4 regions of the Amorphus sp. MBR-141 genome follow, and region 4 is predicted to be linked to each of the others. Evidence: predicted binding sites of a transcription regulator. Region 4 holds the regulator's gene; each other region holds the start of a gene.

Region 1 (4,171 bases), on a different contig from region 4:
CATGGCGCGCACCAGTTCCTTCAGGTTCTCCAGCCGGCCCGGCGCGTCGGCCGAGCGGTCCATCCGCCACATGTCGGTGTAGCCGCTCTCGTCGAGCACGATCTCGGCGAGCTCGGTGTGGGACATCCGGTCGAGCTCGGAGCGCCAGCGCGCGAACGAGGCGAGCAGGTCGCGCAGCGCGGTGCGGGTCTTCGGCTTCAGCTCCTCGGTCTGGACGATCTCGGTGGCCGCCTGCACCAGCGGGATGCGCCGGTCGCGGGCCATGTCGTGCAGCGTCTTGACGGCCACCTCGCCGATGGCGCGCTTCGGCGTGTTGACGATGCGCTCGAAGGCGAGGTCGTCGGCGGGCTGCACGATGACGCGGAAATAGGCGAGCGCATCGCGGATCTCGCGGCGCTCGTAGAAGCGCGGGCCGCCGATCACCCGGTAGGAGAGGCCCAGCGTGACGAAGCGGTCTTCGAACTCGCGCATCTGGAACGAGGCGCGCACCAGGATGGCCATCTCGTTGAGGGAGTTGCCCTTGCGCTGCAGCGACTCGATCTCCTCGCCGATGGCGCGGGCCTCCTCCTCGGAGTCCCAGGCGGAGGCGACGGTGAGCTTTTCCGCCTCGTCGTCGGTGTCGTCGGTGAACAGCGTCTTGCCGAGGCGGCCCTCGTTGTGGCCGATCAGGTGGGAGGCGGCGGCGAGGATCGGGCCGGTGGAGCGGTAGTTGCGCTCGAGCCGGATCACCGCTGCGCCGGGGAAGTCGTGCTCGAAGCGCAGGATGTTGTCGACCTCGGCGCCGCGCCAGCCGTAGATCGACTGGTCGTCGTCGCCGACGACGCAGAGATTGCGGTTGCCCTGGGCGAGCAGCCGCAGCCACAGATACTGGGCGACGTTGGTGTCCTGGTACTCGTCGACCAGCATGTAGCGGAAGCGCTGCTGGTAGGAGGCGAGCACGTCCGGGTGGGCGCGGAACAGGCGGATCGGCTCCAGGAGCAGGTCGCCGAAGTCGGTGGCGTTGAGGATCCTGAGGCGCTCCTGGTAGGCCCGGTAGAGGTCGCCGCCGCGGCCGTTGGCGAAGGCGCGGGCCTCGCCCAGCGGCACGTCGGCGGGCGCCAGGCCGCGGTTCTTCCAGCTGTCGATGAGGTTGTGGAGCTGGCGGGCCGGCCAGCGCTTTTCGTCCAGCCCCTCGGCCTGGATGATCTGCTTGGCGAGCCGGATCTGGTCGTCGGCGTCGAGGATGGTGAAGTCGGGCCGGAGGCCGGCGAGCTCGGCGTGGCGGCGCAGGATGCGGGTGCCGATGGCGTGGAAGGTGCCGAGCCAGGCCATGCCCTCGGCCGACGGGCCGACCAGGCTGGCGACGCGCTCCTTCATCTCGCGCGAGGCCTTGTTGGTGAAGGTCACCGCCAGGATCTCGCCGGGCCGGGCGCGGCCGGTGGCGAGGATGTGGCCGATGCGGGTGGTCAGCACCCGCGTCTTGCCGGTGCCGGCGCCGGCGAGCACCAGCACGGGCCCGTCGACGGTCTCCACGGCGCGCCGCTGCTCGGGGTTCAGCTTGTCCAGATAGGCAACCGCCGGCCGGGCACCGCCGAGCGCGCGTTCGGCGATGCCGCCGCGGCGCGGAGCAGGTGCCTCCTCGAAGCCCTGGACGCTGGGCAGGGCGGAGCCGTCAGTGGAACGAATCATTCGGTGATCCTGAGCCGATTGGAACAATCGAGCAACAGCGGCGGAGATGCGCGCTTGCGTGCTATCTCCCAGATTGGGCGTGGGGAGGGCAACCCCAAGGGTTAATCGTACGCGTCCGCGGCGTAGCCGGGCGCCGCCGCCGGGCACGCCGCGGCTTGCGATCGGCCCCCGTCTCTGGCTTTTCTGGCGCGTCAGTCCGCCAGCCAGACCGGAGCCGCCGCCCGTGACCATCGCCATCCAGTGCGCCATCCCGCAGGAGCTGGCGGCGCTGCGCGCCGCGCTCGACCACCGCGAAACGGTGGAAATCGCCCATCTCCGGTTCGACCACGGCCACCTGTTCGGCCGCGACGTGGTGCTGGTCGGCACCGGCATCGGCAAGGTCAACGCCGCGATGGTGGCGACGCTCCTGATCGACCGCTTCGGGGCGCGGCAGATCGTGTTTTCCGGCGTCGCCGGCGGCCTCGACCCGGCGCTCGCCATCGGCGACGTGGTGATCGCCGAGCGGCTGGTGCAGCACGATTTCGGCTGGTTCGAGGGCGACCGCATGTGCCCCTACCAGGCCGGCCACCTGCCGTTCTTCCAGCCGACCGAGGCGTTCGGCTACGACCTCCGGCCGGACACCCGGGCCCGCATCGAGGCGGCGCTCGCCGGGCTGGAGCTGGCGCCGATGGATGCGCAGGCCGGCGGCGACGGGCGGCCGCCGAAGATCGTCTTCGGCACGGTGCTCACCGGCGACCAGTACGTGAACTGCGAGGCGACCCGGGCGCGGCTGTTCGACGCCCACGGCGGCCACGCGGTGGAGATGGAAGGGGCGGCGCTCGCCCAGGTGGCGGAGATGCACGGCGTGGAATGCGTCGTCATCCGGGCGCTGTCCGACCTCGCCGGCCACCAGTCGCGCTTCGACTTCACCGCCTTCGTCGAGGCCGTGTCGGCGTCGTCGGCGAAGATTCTGGCGCGGGTGCTGCCGGTGCTGTGAGCATTTCCCGTTCAGATCGAAGCGATCTGAACGAAAAGGAATTGCTCAAGGTATTGAATCTGGAGCCATTTCTTGTCGATCAGGTGAGTCCACCTGATCGGAAAAGGGTCACGCCTCACACGAACTCCCACGCCACCCGGTGGAGCGTGGCGTGGCGGCGGGCGAGGCTGTCGATGTCGCGCTGGTAGCCACCGCCGAGCACGCCGGCGAGCGGAATGCCGGCCTCGCGCACCGCGTCGATGACGAAGCGGTCGCGCTCGACGAGTCCCTCGTCGGAGAGCGAAAGCCGGCCGAGCCGGTCGTCCCGGTGCGGGTCGACGCCGGCGTTGTAGAAGACGATGTCGGGGCGGAAATTGGCGATCGCGGGGCCCACCACCGCGCGCACCGCCTCCAGGTAGTCGGCGTCGCCGCAGTCGTCGAACAGCGGCACGTCGAGGGACGACGGCACCTTGCGGACGGGGTAGTTCTTCTCGGCGTGCAGCGACAGGGTGAACACCGACGGATCGCCGGCGAAGATCGCCGCCGTGCCGTCGCCCTGGTGCACGTCGCAGTCGACGATGAGGGCGCGCTCGATGGCGCCGTCGGCCATCAGCACCCGGATCGCGACCGCCACGTCGTTGAACACGCAGAAGCCGGCCCCTTGCGCGAAGCGGGCGTGGTGGCTGCCGCCGGCGGTGTTGCAGGCGATGCCGTGTTCCATGGCCAGGCGGGCGGTCATGAGCGTGCCGGCGCTGGCGCAGCGGGCGCGCAGCGCCACCGGCGGCGTCATGGCGAAGCCGATCTCGCGGGCAATCGCGGGGGGGACGGCGGAGGCGAACACCTGGTCGACGTAGGCGCGGTCGTGGGCGAGCGCGATCCACGAGGCCGGCGCCTCGGCGGGTACGTGGAAGGTGCCGGGACCGGCGAGGCCCTCTTCCATCAGCACCTCCGCTAGCCGCTGGAACTTGCCCATCGGAAAGCGGTGGTCGGCCGGGAATTCGGCGTTGTAGCGGGGGTTGTGAACGATCGGGAGGCGCATCCCCGCATTATGGCGCGGCCGGCCCGGCGGGCAATGGAAGGCGACGCCGCAACCGCCCGTCCGCCTTCACGGAGAAGAGCAGCCGGCTGTGTCCTCCGCTTCCCGTCAGGCACCCCTTTTCCGGCTACGTGCCGCCGCCGTTCCGTCGATCATCCATTGAAATATAATTCACGGAAATCAGCATATTTCAGCAGTTTTTCTGCTTCGAATCCTCGAGCGCAATCCAGTTTTGAGGAAAAATATCAATGGATCAGAATTAAACGTGGTATTTCTATCTCCTGCCGACAATTCTAAAAAGAAAATGTGGGACGAGCTGATCTTTCAGCGTCAAGAAATAGGATCAATCCTCATGAAGTTCACGAGATTACCTCGCTTCGCGGTGCGCACCGCAGCCGTTGCCGCGCTGGCTTTCGGCCTGCTCGGGACCGGAGCCGCCTCGGCGTTGACCGCCGTGGAAAATCCCCCCGTCGGCAACGAAAAGGCGACGGAGGACAACGCCCTCGAACTGA
Region 2 (4,171 bases), on a different contig from region 4:
CCCCCAGCGCCTCGGCGATCTGGAAGGCGAGGCCGCGCGAGATGCCATCGAGATCCTGCGCGCCGCGCAGTTCGAAGAGCGGCTTCAGCAGCGTCTCGACCTGGGTCTTAAGCCACAGCTGCAGCCGCGCCTGCACCTTCTCGAGCGCCGGGCCGCTCAGCTGCTCGTCGGACAGCACGATCATCGACGGTCGCAGCGTTTCCTCGCCCGGCATCAGCTTGGCAACCGCCTCGCCGTGCCATCGGATCGCCCCGTCCGATGCCAGCACGAACGCCGCATCGGGCGCCTCGGCCAGCCGGTCGGCGCGCCGCTCGAACTCGCTCGCGAGCGCTTTCTGGGCGGCGGCGCGCACCGCCTTCAGATCCGGCGTCTCGCCAGTCGAGACCGGAATGAAGCGGAAGCCGTGAAGATTGCCGACATGATGGCCTTCCACCACCACGTCGCCCGAGGTCGTGATCTCGGAGTCCAGCATGTCGTTGTCTCTCAGCCGGCGCATCAGGACGCTCGTTCGACGGTCGACGAAACGATGGGTCAGACGCTCGTGGAGCGCGTCCGACAGCCTGTCCTCGATGGCGCGGGTGGTTTCTCTCCAATGGGCGGGATCGTCGAGCCAATCCGCCCGGTTGGCAACATAAGTCCATGTCCGGATGTGGGCGATGCGATTCGACAACGTGTCGATATCGCCATCCGTTCGGTCGGCAAACGTCAGTTGGCCTGCGAACCAGTCGTCGGGAATCCGCCCCTTCGTCGCCAGATGGCGATACACGTCGAGAACGAGTTCCGCATGATTGGCCGGTGCGATCCGGCGATAGTCCGGAAGCTGGCACACGTCCCATAAACGCTCGACCGCCGCCGGTCCATGCGCCATCGCGCTGATTTCCGGGTCGCGGGCAGCGAATTCCAGGCAGGCGATGTCCTCGGCCGGCGGCGCGCGGGTCAGCCCGTCTTCCCGCGGGGCCACGTCGAGCGACCGTCTGAGCGCCGCGATCGACGCGAATTCGAGGTCGGAGTTGCGCCACTGGAACACCTTGATCGGCGCGAAGGTGTGGGCTTCCAGCTGCTGCACCAGCTCGTCGTCGAACGGGTCCACCCGACCGGTGACACCGAAGGTGCCGTCGCGCATGTGGCGGCCGGCGCGCCCGGCGATCTGGCCCAGCTCGCCGGCATTGAGGCGCCGGTACTGGTAGCCGTCGAACTTGCGGTCGGAGGCAAATGCGACGTGGTCCACATCCAGGTTGAGGCCCATGCCGATGGCGTCGGTGGCGATCAGGAAGTCGACGTCGCCGGACTGGAACAGCTCCACCTGGGCGTTGCGGGTGCGCGGGCTCAGCGCGCCGAGCACCACTGCCGCGCCGCCGCGCTGGCGGCGGATCAGCTCGGCGATCTGGTAGACCTCGTCGGCGGAGAACGCCACCACGGCGGAGCGGGTGGGCAGGCGGGTGATCTTCTTCGAGCCGGCGTAGCTCAGCACCGACATGCGCGGCCGGGTGACGACGTTGACGCCGGGCAGCAGGCGCTCCAGCAGCGGCCGGGCCGTCGCCGCCCCCAGCAGCAGCGTTTCAGACTGGCCCCGCAGGCGCAGCAGCCGGTCGGTGAACACCCGGCCGCGCTCCAGGTCGCTGGCCAGCTGCACCTCGTCGATCGCCACGAAGTCGACGTCGGTGGTCTGCGGCATCGCCTCGACGGTGGAGACGTAGTAGCGCGGATTGTCGGGAAGGATCTTCTCCTCGCCGGTGATCAGCGCCACCTGGTCCGCGCCGACCCGCGCCGCCACGCGGGCATAGACCTCGCGGGCGAGAAGCCGCAGCGGCAGGCCGATCAGGCCCGACTTGTGGCCCAGCATCCGCTCGATCGCCAGGTGGGTCTTGCCGGTGTTGGTCGGGCCGAGCACCGCGGTGACCGTGCGCGCACGGACCTGGCGGGGAAGGGGCATGGGCGTCTGAAGCGTCATGAAGGGTTAGGGCTCGGCTGGCCGAAGGATGTCGGCGCTCTTCCCATCGAACGGCGTTGCACCACCGCTCGTTCCACGTGCCCCCTCGGGCTCCGCGCTTGGCGGCAAGGAAACACGCAGGCGTTTCGTGAACTGGTGCAGATGATCCGGCGCGCCGCGCCGTCTGCCCTCTCCCCTTCTCTAGCACACCGCGGCGCCGGGATGCCCGCACTTTTTGGCGGCACCCGCCGCAACCGGAACGAGTCTGGAACGAATCGAGCCCGAATCGGCGACTTTTCCCGATTCATGGTTCGTTCTGCGCAAGCCCTTGTTCTGAATCGAAAAATGGCCACGAGATGTTGTTTGGAGGGCGTGTTCCGACCCCGCCGGGGACAATCATTGCGAGTCGCGGCGGAGGACTCCGATCGTCCATCGAGTCAAGCGCCCGGAAGCCGAAAAGCGCCTCCGATCGCCGTTTCCAGCCGACGGCCTGCTCCGGACGCTTCCCGCAGAACACAAGACGTACGAATCAAGATCGAATCGGCACGCGGCTTTAATTCTTGGTTTGTTCTTGAAGAGACGCCGGATATAGTAGGTATTACTTGAGTTTTACGGATTATATTTAGAGTCTATTAATAGTGTTGCCGAAGATTTCCGTCCCCCCACGCACGTTGGGACGGACGGAATGCCGGCAGAAGCGGCCGCGCTTTGGGGGGCAGCTCGTGACGCAACCGGGGAAGGGACATGTGCCGCTGACCGGGCCCGTCGTACAGCCGCCCCACCGCGGAGAGCAGCGGGTCGGCACGGGGAAACTCCGATGGAAGGGAAAGCGGGAGCCGCCTTGAGCAGTTCCCTGGTCAGATCGAAGCGATCTGACCGAAGAGGAATTGCTCAAGGCATTGAACGTGGAGCCATTTCTTTCCGATCAGGTGAGTCCACCCGATCGGAAAGGGCTCTAGCGTGAGGCATCGGCGAGCCGGACGCCCTGCAGCTTCACGTCGGTCGCCCGGACCAGCAGCACCCCGTTGGGCGTTTCGATCTCGACGCGCACCGGCACCAGCATCTTGGAGCCGACGGCGATGAAGGCGGCCTCAAGCCCGCGGTTTTCGACGAGGTAGGTGACGCTGTCGGAACCGGCCCGATGACCGGAGATGGGTTTCCAGCGCGCCCCGCAGACGAACGCGGGTCCATCGAAGCTCGGGGTGCGCAGCCGTTCCTCGCCCTTCGCGGAAAACGCCACATTGTAGCGGGTCCAGCCGTCGAAGACCGGCACGACGCGGTCGCAGGCGGCGTCCGCATCAAGGCCGCCGTCGGAGATGGCGATCGGCATCATCGCCGCGCTGATCGGATCCAGCACGCCCTGCCGGTGTGCCGCGGTGACCGGAACCCGGTCCGGCGCCGGATCGAGCGGCGGCTCGGCATCCAGGCGCGACACTGCGCCGTCCGCCATCTTCATGCGGACCTTGGTGGTCATGCCCGGATCGATGGAATTGAGCTTGTAGCGCGCCGGCGCCAGACCGGTGGCGTCGAAGCGGCCCTCCGACTCCGCGTCGACCTTGGACGCAGTGAGCAGCGTCGCGAACCCCGTCGGCTCCATGTTCGCTTTGGCCGAATAGGCGGACCCGTCGAGGACCAGCGACAGGCTGCCCTTGGCGATGGTGACGCCCTTGAAGCTGACGTCGTAGCGCACACCGGCGGTCGTGCGCTCGCCGGCGTGCGCCGCGCCACCCAGAATGCAGGCGGCGGCGACGAGACCGAGGCCCGTCAAGCGGCCCGGAAACCCTCTCGACTGACGTGATTGCACCATGCTGTCCTCATTTCGGCGGCGCCGAAGCCGTGCCGTACGCCCGGTGACCAGAGCTCGCCCGTCGGGGGGCGATCGGGCTCACATTGATCCCGTCATGGTGACCACGGGGTTAACGATAGGGCTGCGAAGCCCCGTCGAGTGCACGCGCGCGAACATGGAAAAGCGATTCCCTGTATGGATGCGCTTGACGTGGATCGGCGGCATTCCTATAGAAACACGCTCCCATCACCCTGTGAGACGATGTGAGGGCTGAGGTATTCTCGCCAGCCCGCCGAACAAGGATTTTCGCAATGGCCCGTCGCTGTGAACTAACCGGCAAGGCCGTGCTGACCGGTAATAACGTGAGCCACGCCAACAACAAGACGCGGCGCCGCTTCCTGCCCAACCTGTGCACGGTGACCCTGCTTTCCGAAACGCTCGAGCGCGGCATCCGC
Region 3 (4,171 bases), on a different contig from region 4:
GGGCGGGATCGCGCACCGGACCGGTGGTGGCGATCTCGGTGCCGGAGACGGCGCCGTCGGCGTGGAAGAGGGCGAGCACCAGCCGCCGGGCGCCCTCGCCGCGCGCCTCCAGCCGGCCCTCCAGCACGGCGGCGAGGCGGGCGAGATAGGCGGCGACCACGTCCCACTGGAACACCGGCTCGGCGAGCCGGCGTTCCACCAGCAGGAGCGGCATCGCCCGCAGCGGCGTGATCGGTTCGTCCTCGGCGCCGGTCGCCTGGTCGAGCCGGCGCAGGAGATGCGGCCCGAAGCGGGCGGCGATCGGCGCGCGCGGCTGGGCGGCGAGCTGGGCGACGGTCCGGAGGCCGAGGCTGGCGAGCGCCCGCGCCGTCTCCGGGGCAAGCCGCAGCGCCGCCACGGGCAGCGGGGCCAGCGCATCGGTCATCCGGCCGTGGGCGAGGATCGGTTCGCTTCCGTAGCGCGCCATGGCCCAGGCGGCGCCGGCGGTTCCGGCGATGGCGGCCCGGGCCTCCAGACCGGCCCGGCCGAGGCGGGCAAGCAGATCGTCGCGCAGGCCGGCCTCGCCGCCGAACAGATGGGCGCAGCCGGTGACGTCGAGAAACAGCCCGTCGGGCGGATCCAGCCCGACCAGTGGCGTGTAGCGGTCGCAGGCGGTGGCGAGGCCGGCCAGCAGGGCGGCGTCGGCCTCCGGGTCGTGCGGATCGACGGCGAGTTCCGGCACCAGCGCGCGCGCCTCCGCCAGGCCGAGCCCGGGCTCCAGGCCGCAGGCCTCGGCGCGCCCGTCGACAGCGGCGAGGATCTGCGCCGCGCCGACCTTGGCGACGGTGGCGCGCGGCGGGGCGGCGGCGGCCTGCGGCTCAGGAGACGCGGCGAAGGGCGACGATCTCCGCCGGTCCCGGGCGCGCCGGTCGGTCGGGAGCCTCGGCAGCCAGAGGCTGAGAATCCGTCGGCGATCGGGGCCGGAAGCGGTGGTCATGCGGGCAGTACTCCACGTCGACGGCGCCGGTCGGGCCGCCGCGGTTGCGGGTGAGGTGGACGGCGAAGCCGGGCCGGCCGAGCACGGCGAGGCCATGCGGATCGGGGCCGGACGGGCGCGGCGCCACCGCAAAGCGCAGGCGCGCCGCCGAGGCGATGGCGGGACCGGCGGGGCGCAGCAGCAGCACCGGCGTGCCGCCCCGTTCCGCGCGGAGGGCCAGCCGCCGGGTGGCGGTGAGGTCGAGGGCACGCGGCGCGCCGCCGATCTCGCCGACGATCGCCGCCAGCCCGCCCACCGACAGCGCCTCCTCGATCGCCCACAGGGCCTCGGCGGCGCTTCGCGGAGTGACCAGCAGCAGCCGGGACGGATCGATGCCGAAGGCGGCGAGTCCTGGGCCGTAGAGGCTGCCGGTCTCGCCCGCGGTGACGGCGTCGGCGACCCAGACCACCGGGCCCGCCGCAGCCCCCATTCGGGCGACGAGGGCGGCGGCGAAGCCGGTGAGCGCCCCGGCGTCACGGTGGCCCGCGCAGGTGACGTCGTGCACGGTACCCTCGGGCCACGCCCCCAGCGGATAGAGCCGCTCCAGCAGCGCCACGCCGAAGCGGCGGAGGGGATCCGCGGCGCCGGATCCGGCCCGGCCCGGCCCGCCGGCGGCGTCCCCGGGCGGCGCGGGGGACGGCGGACCGGCAAGCGGCGCCGGCGCGCGCCCTTCCAGGGCGGCGATCCGGGCGCGCAGGTCGGAAAGCGGGACGGCGGCCATGAGACGCGGGCTCCACGGCGGATTGGGGTGATCTATGTTCCTGATATGTTCTCATAGATTCCGGAGCGGGCCCGGGGAGTCAAGCGGGCTTTTCCGGCCGCTTGCGCGCCGCGGCCGGAAAACCCAGCCGGAGCAAAGGGTTCCCTTTCGGCGGCAAAATCGGTTCGCGGCGCACCATCCTGCCTGCGCGCCGCAGCAACGAATTTGCTAGGCGGTGGCCTTCAGCGGCGGTATAGTTAAGGTTCGGTAATCGTGCCACAGGGAGGTGCGTCATGGCCTATGCCCGACGTATGAACGTGGTCTTCTTCGGAGCGGCTTTCGTCTTCATCGCCGCAATCGTCATGGGGATCGTTTGATCCCTGCGTCATGGGATCGTGCTGATCTCGACATGACGGGGATCGTCTGATCCCGGCAAGTGTTTCCACCGCGGCGACCGATGGCCGCGGTGCCGATGACCGTAGTACCTAGATCGTAGCACCTGCGACCGTGCGATAGTGTGACACTGAGGGGTTTCTGACCGCGGTGTCTTCGGGCCGTCGTGCTTTGTGACTGCAGTGCTTTGTGACTGCAGTGCTTTGTGACCGCAGTGCCTTGGGCCCGCAGTGCCGGGTCCGTAATGGCATCGTGACCGCGCGGTCATGACCGCGGCCGATGGCCGGGTGCCCGGGCCTTGCGAGACCGGCGCTCCCAGAACAGCGTTTTCAGCACTGCCCGCGTCCCGCAAGGGGGCGCCTTGCGTCGCCCGCCTGAGCCGAGGCTCATCCGGGCGACGGCTTCCGGCTGGCCATGTCGTCAGGCTGCCGGCAGCGGCGGCTTCGGCAGATCGAGCTTTCAGGCCACCGTGCGGTCCGCAGGGAGTGCGCAGGGTCCGGAGTGCGCGCGTTCTGGAGTGTGCGCGTTCCGGTTTGGGCGGCGGCGGCTGGCATGCAGCCGTCCCGATTCCGCACGTGCGGACCGAAAGCCGGTCGGAGCGGTCCGCGAAGGTTCCATCCGGCCCCGGCAGACCCAGCCGCGCACAGGCTCAGCCGCGCATTTGCGCGTTCGCGGGATGCCTGGAGACGGCTCGTCTGTCCCTCTCTGTCTCTCACTCCCTGTCTCGGCCCTTTGTGGCGCCGCCGAGAAGCCGGTCGATCGGTGCCCCGACCTTCTCGCCGCCATGCAGGGAGAGGTGGCGCGCACGAACGGGCGTATCGCCGCTCTGCAGGCAAGCCGACGTATCCTGGCCAGCTGGAGCCTTGTCGATCCGGTCGAACCATCTGATCGACAAGAAATGGCTGCAGATTCAACCCCTTGCCCACGTCCTCTTCGTTCGGATCGCTTCGATCTGAACGGGACATGCTCTGGCAAAAGGCGGTTTGGGAAACGGCTCCGGTCCGGCGTCTCCCGAACCCTGACCGCCCCCGAACCTCCGTTCCGAGCGCTCCGATCCGAACGGGACATTCTCGACCGTGCGGTGCGGGCAAGCCGGTTCGCGCACCACCCGATCCGCTCCCGCCCTAAAGCTCAAACGTCAGCCGCAGCGACCCGATCTGGTTGAGGTAGCCGGAGGGGCTCGCCTGGACGTCATAGTTCACCCCGAGGGTGAAGGACGCCGTCGCCTGCGACGCGAGCCCGATGCCGCCGGTGAACAGCCAGCGCGAGACGTCCGGTCCGCTGGTGACGAAGGGATCGCCGCCGCCGGCAAAGCGCGCCGTCACCTCGCTTGCCGTGTCCAGCGTGTTGTATCCGGCCGTGCCGCGCGCCGTCAGGTCGAGGTTTCCGGTCAGGCGATGGCGCAGCGCCAGCTCGGCGCTGACGAACAGTTCCTGGTAGCTGTGGGAATCGACTCCGAGGTCGAGGGGCCCGGCGCCGTGCTCGTCGTAGTCGCCCGAACTCACGGCCAGGTAATCCAGCCGGACGCCCGGCGTGAGGGTCAGCGCCTCGTTCACCGGAATGGTCTTGTGCAGCCCCGCGCTGGCGTCGAGGACGACGCTCTGGTAGCTGGCCTCGGCCACGCTGCCCATGAAGGAGATCCAGCGCGTGGTGGAGGTGTCGACGAGCCCGCCGCTGACGGAGAAGCTGAGATCGAGGCCCGGCGCCAGCTCCTGCGCGCCGTAGAGGCCCAGCACGTAGGACTGGAGATCGGCAGACCCGTTGGCGACGCTCGCCGTGTCCGCATCGATGCTGGAGTCGATCGAGGTGGCGGTGATGGCGAACAGCCCGCCCAGCCGGGTTCCGGAGCCGAGCGCCCCGTCGGCGCCCATGGCGAACCCGCCGCCGCTCATCGTGTAGCCGGGCACGCCGTCGACGGCGGTCTGCTGGCCGGCACCGCCCAGCGGCTGCATCCAGACGTTCCGTCCGAGCGCGGCGTCGGCATCCGCCAGCCGGTTGGCGATGACCTGCCCCAGCATGCGCTGGGTGTTCGCGGTGGCCTGGGCGGCAGCGCCGGAGAGCAC
Region 4 (4,171 bases):
TCGAGGCCGATCCGGCGCTGCCCGGTCTGCGGGTGACCGCCACCGTGGGCGTCGACGGCAAGACCGGCGTGGAGATGGAAGCCCTCACCGCGGCGAGCGTCGCCTGCCTGACGATCTACGACATGGCGAAGGCGGTGGAGCGCGAGATGGTGATCGGCGACATCCGCCTGCTGGCGAAATCCGGCGGCCGCTCGGGCGACTACCGCGCGGGGCCGGCCACGTGAGCCTCCTCCCCGTCCAGGAGGCGCGGGCGCGCGTGCTTGCCGGCAGCGTCCGGCTCGGCGTCGTCCACGTCCCGCTCGCCGACGCCGTCGGCCGGGTGCTTGCCGAAGATATTTCCGCCACCCGGCAGCAGCCGCCGTTCGCCGCTTCCGCCATGGACGGCTATGCCGTGCGCGCCGTCGACGCGGCCGAGGCGGGCGCAACCTTGCATCTGGTGGGCGCGTCGGTTGCCGGCCGCCGTTATGCCGGCACCCTGGCGCTCGGCGAGACCGTGCGCATCTTCACCGGGGCGCCGGTGCCGGACGGCGCCGACACCGTCCTCATCCAGGAAAACACCGAGACGGTGGACCCGCAGACGGTCCGGGTGACAGTGCCGGCCCAGCCCGGTCGCCACATCCGCCGCGCAGGGCTTGATTTCGAGACCGGCGCCGCGCTGCTTGCCGGCGGGACCCGCCTAGACGTGCGCCACGTCGCACTGGCTGCCGCCATGAACCATGCCACACTGCCGGTCGGCCGGGCGCCGAAGGTCGGCCTGATCGCCACCGGCGACGAACTCGTGGCGCCGGGAGAGGCACCCGGCCCGGATCAGATCGTCGCCTCCAACACGCCGGCGCTGGCCGCCCTGATCACGGCAGCCGGCGGCGAGCCGATCGATCTCGGCATCGTCCGCGACAACGACGCGGCGACCGTTGCCGCGCTTGCCGACGGCCGGGATCGCGGCGTCGACATTCTCGTCACGCTGGGCGGCGCCTCCGTCGGCGACCACGACCTGGTGCGCAAGGCATTCTCCGACGTCGGCATGGAGCTCGGGTTCTGGCGGATCGCCATGCGCCCCGGCAAGCCGCTGATCTTCGGCCACCTCGGCGGCATCCGGGTCCTCGGCCTGCCCGGCAATCCGGTGTCGAGCCTGGTCTGTGCCATGCTGTTCCTGATCCCGCTGGTGCGCGCCCTGCAGGGCGACGCGGCACCGGGCCCCGCCTACGCGGCGGCGCGGCTGACCCACCGCATGCCCGCCAACGACGGCCGCGAAGACTACGTGCGCGCCCGCCTCACCGAGCGCGACGACGGCCTGCCGGAGGCCGATCCCTTTTCGCTTCAGGATTCCTCGATGCTGTCGACGCTCGCGGCTTCCGGCGCCCTGATCGTCCGTCCACCCAACGCACCGGCGGCAGAAGCCGGCAGCCTCTGCCGCATCCTGCGGCTCTGAGGCTCCGCGCGCTGGCCGGAGCGACCAGGACGGCTTGCGGCGGTGCGATCCGCCGACAGCGAGCCGTTCCGCCTTTTGTGGAAGGCACACCCACCCGATGATCGGACGATTGTCCGCGCCGGGCGGCCGACCATTCCCTTTCCGCTTTCCCCCACCGCTCGAATCGCACAGATTGCGCCTCCCGTCCCGGCCACGATCCGGCCGCGACCTGTTCCCGCTCTGGGCCTGCAGGACGCAAACCGAACATTAACCGTTGCGGAACACATATGGAACGTGTAGCGTTCGTTCCTGATTTGTACCGCACACGCGATGCATCGCTGACCCGAGGGGTGGGGCCGAATTCATGCTGACCCGCAAGCAACATGAACTTCTGATGTTCATCCACGAGCGGCTGAAGGAAAGCGGCGTTCCACCCTCTTTCGACGAGATGAAGGATGCGCTCGACCTCCGGTCGAAGTCCGGCATTCACCGCCTGATCACCGCGCTGGAAGAGCGCGGCTTCATCCGCCGCCTGCCGAACCGGGCGCGGGCTCTGGAAGTGATCCGCCTGCCGGAATCGTCGAACCCCTCGCTTGGCGCCAACCGCTCCCGCGGCTTTTCGCCGGAGGTAATAGAAGGGTCCCGGGGCAAGGCGCCGCCTGCTCCGGCTCCGGCCGACCACGGCGGATCGGGCGGCTACAGCGTGCCGGTCATGGGCCGGATCGCGGCTGGTGTCCCGATTGCGGCGATCCAGCAGGAAAGCCATCAGATCACGGTTCCGGCCGACCTGATCGGCGGTGGCGAGCATTTCGCCCTCGAGGTCCACGGCGATTCGATGATCGAGGCAGGCATCCTCGACGGCGACACGGTGCTGATCAAGCGCTCGGACGCGGCCGACAACGGCGACATCGTGGTCGCTCTCGTCGACGACGAAGAAGCCACTTTGAAGCGGCTGCGCCGCAAGGGGGCATCGATCGCCCTGGAAGCCGCCAACCCGGCCTACGAGACCCGCATCTTCGGTCCCGACCGCATCCGCATCCAGGGCAAGCTGGTGGCGTTGTTCCGGAAGTACTGAGATCCGCCGATGGCCGCGCGTAGCCGACGGCAGCCTTGGCGGAGATGACGGCTCGTCAGCGCCGAACCACCGGGGTCGCAGTCCAGGGACGCGCGGTCCGCGGCCGGGCATGCTGCAGCCGATAGTACGGCGGATCGTCCTGCCAGGTGAGCGCGAGCGCGCCCGCCTGACGCAGGAGGTTGCGGTCGACGATCAGACGCGGGCCCGAGCAGCCCGGCGGGGCGTCGTGGCGGGTAATCAGGATCTCCGCGCGGACGCAATCCTCGACGAAGGCGGCCGGATCCTCGGCGAAGGCCGCGACCGGTGGCGGCCTTGCTTTGCGGACACTCACCGCAACGCTGACGATCCCGTCGGTGGCGTTTGTGGCAGGCCTGTTTGCCGCTGCGCCGGCTTCCCTGCCACGCCTGAGCCCGATCGGTGCCGGGAGCGTCAGCGTGCAGCCGAGATCGTCGCAGCGCACCGCATCCCGCACCGCCGGGTCCAGTGGATCTCTGGTGTCCCCATCCGCCCTAAGCCACATGGCCGCGGCGAACGCCCCGCCTTGCGCCGTTGCGATCCTCAGGCGCCCGTCGGTTCCCCGCACCGCAACGGCGCGGCCGTCGTCGGAAATGAGCAGGTCAGGGCTCGAGCCCAGCGGGGCTATCGCAAGGCCGGCAGCGATCGGGACCACGCCGAGGAGCCGCCAGCCGGCCTGCCAGAGCGCCAGCCAGAGCAGCCCGCCTGTCATTGCGAGAACGGCTGCGGCCGGCATGCGGCCCACGCCGCCGGTCTGGCCGCTGAGACCAGCCACCCACTCCGCAATCCCCACCACCGCGTCGAGGCCCAGGCCCATGATCGGGAGCACCAGCGGGTCGAGCCCGAGCGGCATCAGCGCCACCGAGACGACCCCGAACGGCATGACGATCAGGCTGACGAACGGCATCGCCAACAGGTTGCCCAGAAGGCCAAGCGGCGCCAGCCGGTGGAAATGCAGCGCCCCGATCGGAGCGGTGACCAGCCCTGCGACAAAGGACGTGAGTGCCAGGCCGCCCATCCAGAGCGCCGCGGTGCGCAGGACGCGTCGTCCATGGCCCGCGTTGCGATCCCCGCCGCCGGAGCGCTCGCGCGTCGCCTGCCACTCGTAGGCGGCGACGAGCGCGATGACCGCGGCGAATGACATCTGGAAGCCAGGACTGAGGACGGCGGCCGGATCGAGGATCATGACGACAAGTGCAGCGACCGCAACGGAGCGAAGGGTCAGCGCCGGCCGGTCGACGAGGACGGCCAGAAGGGCCACGGCCGCCATCACGAATGCGCGGATGGTGGCGACGGCACCGCCCGAAAGGATCAGGTAGACCAGCCCCGCCATGAGGGCTGCGACGGCCGCCCACTTCTTGATCGGCCGCCTGAGCGCGAGGCCGGGGATGGCCGCGAGCACGAAGCGCACGGTGCCGAAGATCGTCCCGGCCACCAGCGCCATGTGCAGACCGGAGATCGCCAGGATGTGGCCAAGGCCGGAGAGCCGAATGGCATCCTGGGTCTCTTCCGGAATCCCGCCGCGGTCGCCCACCAGAAGCGTCGCGGCGATCTCCCCGTTCTCGCCGGGAAGTGCCGCGCGCAGCCGTGTGCCGATCCCGTCGCGGACCCGAGCGACCATGGCGCGCAGGCGGATGTCCGCCGGCGCCGGTCCGAGATCGGCCGCCTTCGGC

The links. The regulator LexA, encoded in region 4, represses DNA repair genes until DNA is damaged. The targets are predictions, from matches to a motif close to TGTTCNNNNTGTGTTCNG.
Region 1: the regulator LexA is predicted to act here: its motif matches at 1,688-1,705, upstream of ACSSVZ_RS06155 (ATP-dependent helicase).
Region 2: the regulator LexA is predicted to act here: its motif matches at 2,186-2,203, upstream of ACSSVZ_RS10215 (helicase-related protein).
Region 3: the regulator LexA is predicted to act here: its motif matches at 1,772-1,789, upstream of ACSSVZ_RS05115 (ImuA family protein).

The regions. Positions count from the first base shown of each region.
Region 1 covers NZ_JBRJGW010000003.1:279,470-283,640, reverse strand. Annotated here, with positions in the region: gene ACSSVZ_RS06155 (ATP-dependent helicase) at 1-1,668, opposite strand, end outside; gene ACSSVZ_RS06150 (5'-methylthioadenosine/adenosylhomocysteine nucleosidase) at 1,892-2,644, shown strand; gene ACSSVZ_RS06145 (histone deacetylase family protein) at 2,760-3,662, opposite strand; gene ACSSVZ_RS06140 (hypothetical protein) at 4,012-4,171, shown strand, end outside.
Region 2 covers NZ_JBRJGW010000006.1:129,091-133,261, forward strand. Annotated here, with positions in the region: gene ACSSVZ_RS10215 (helicase-related protein) at 1-1,951, opposite strand, end outside; gene ACSSVZ_RS10220 (DUF3108 domain-containing protein) at 2,886-3,737, opposite strand; gene rpmB (50S ribosomal protein L28) at 4,028-4,171, shown strand, end outside.
Region 3 covers NZ_JBRJGW010000003.1:36,903-41,073, reverse strand. Annotated here, with positions in the region: gene ACSSVZ_RS05120 (Y-family DNA polymerase) at 1-976, opposite strand, end outside; gene ACSSVZ_RS05115 (ImuA family protein) at 858-1,736, opposite strand; gene ACSSVZ_RS05110 (autotransporter outer membrane beta-barrel domain-containing protein) at 3,233-4,171, opposite strand, start outside.
Region 4 covers NZ_JBRJGW010000020.1:63,713-67,883, forward strand. Annotated here, with positions in the region: gene moaC (cyclic pyranopterin monophosphate synthase MoaC) at 1-224, shown strand, start outside; gene ACSSVZ_RS22215 (molybdopterin molybdotransferase MoeA) at 221-1,429, shown strand; gene lexA (transcriptional repressor LexA) at 1,773-2,483, shown strand; gene ACSSVZ_RS22225 (ComEC/Rec2 family competence protein) at 2,539-4,171, opposite strand, start outside.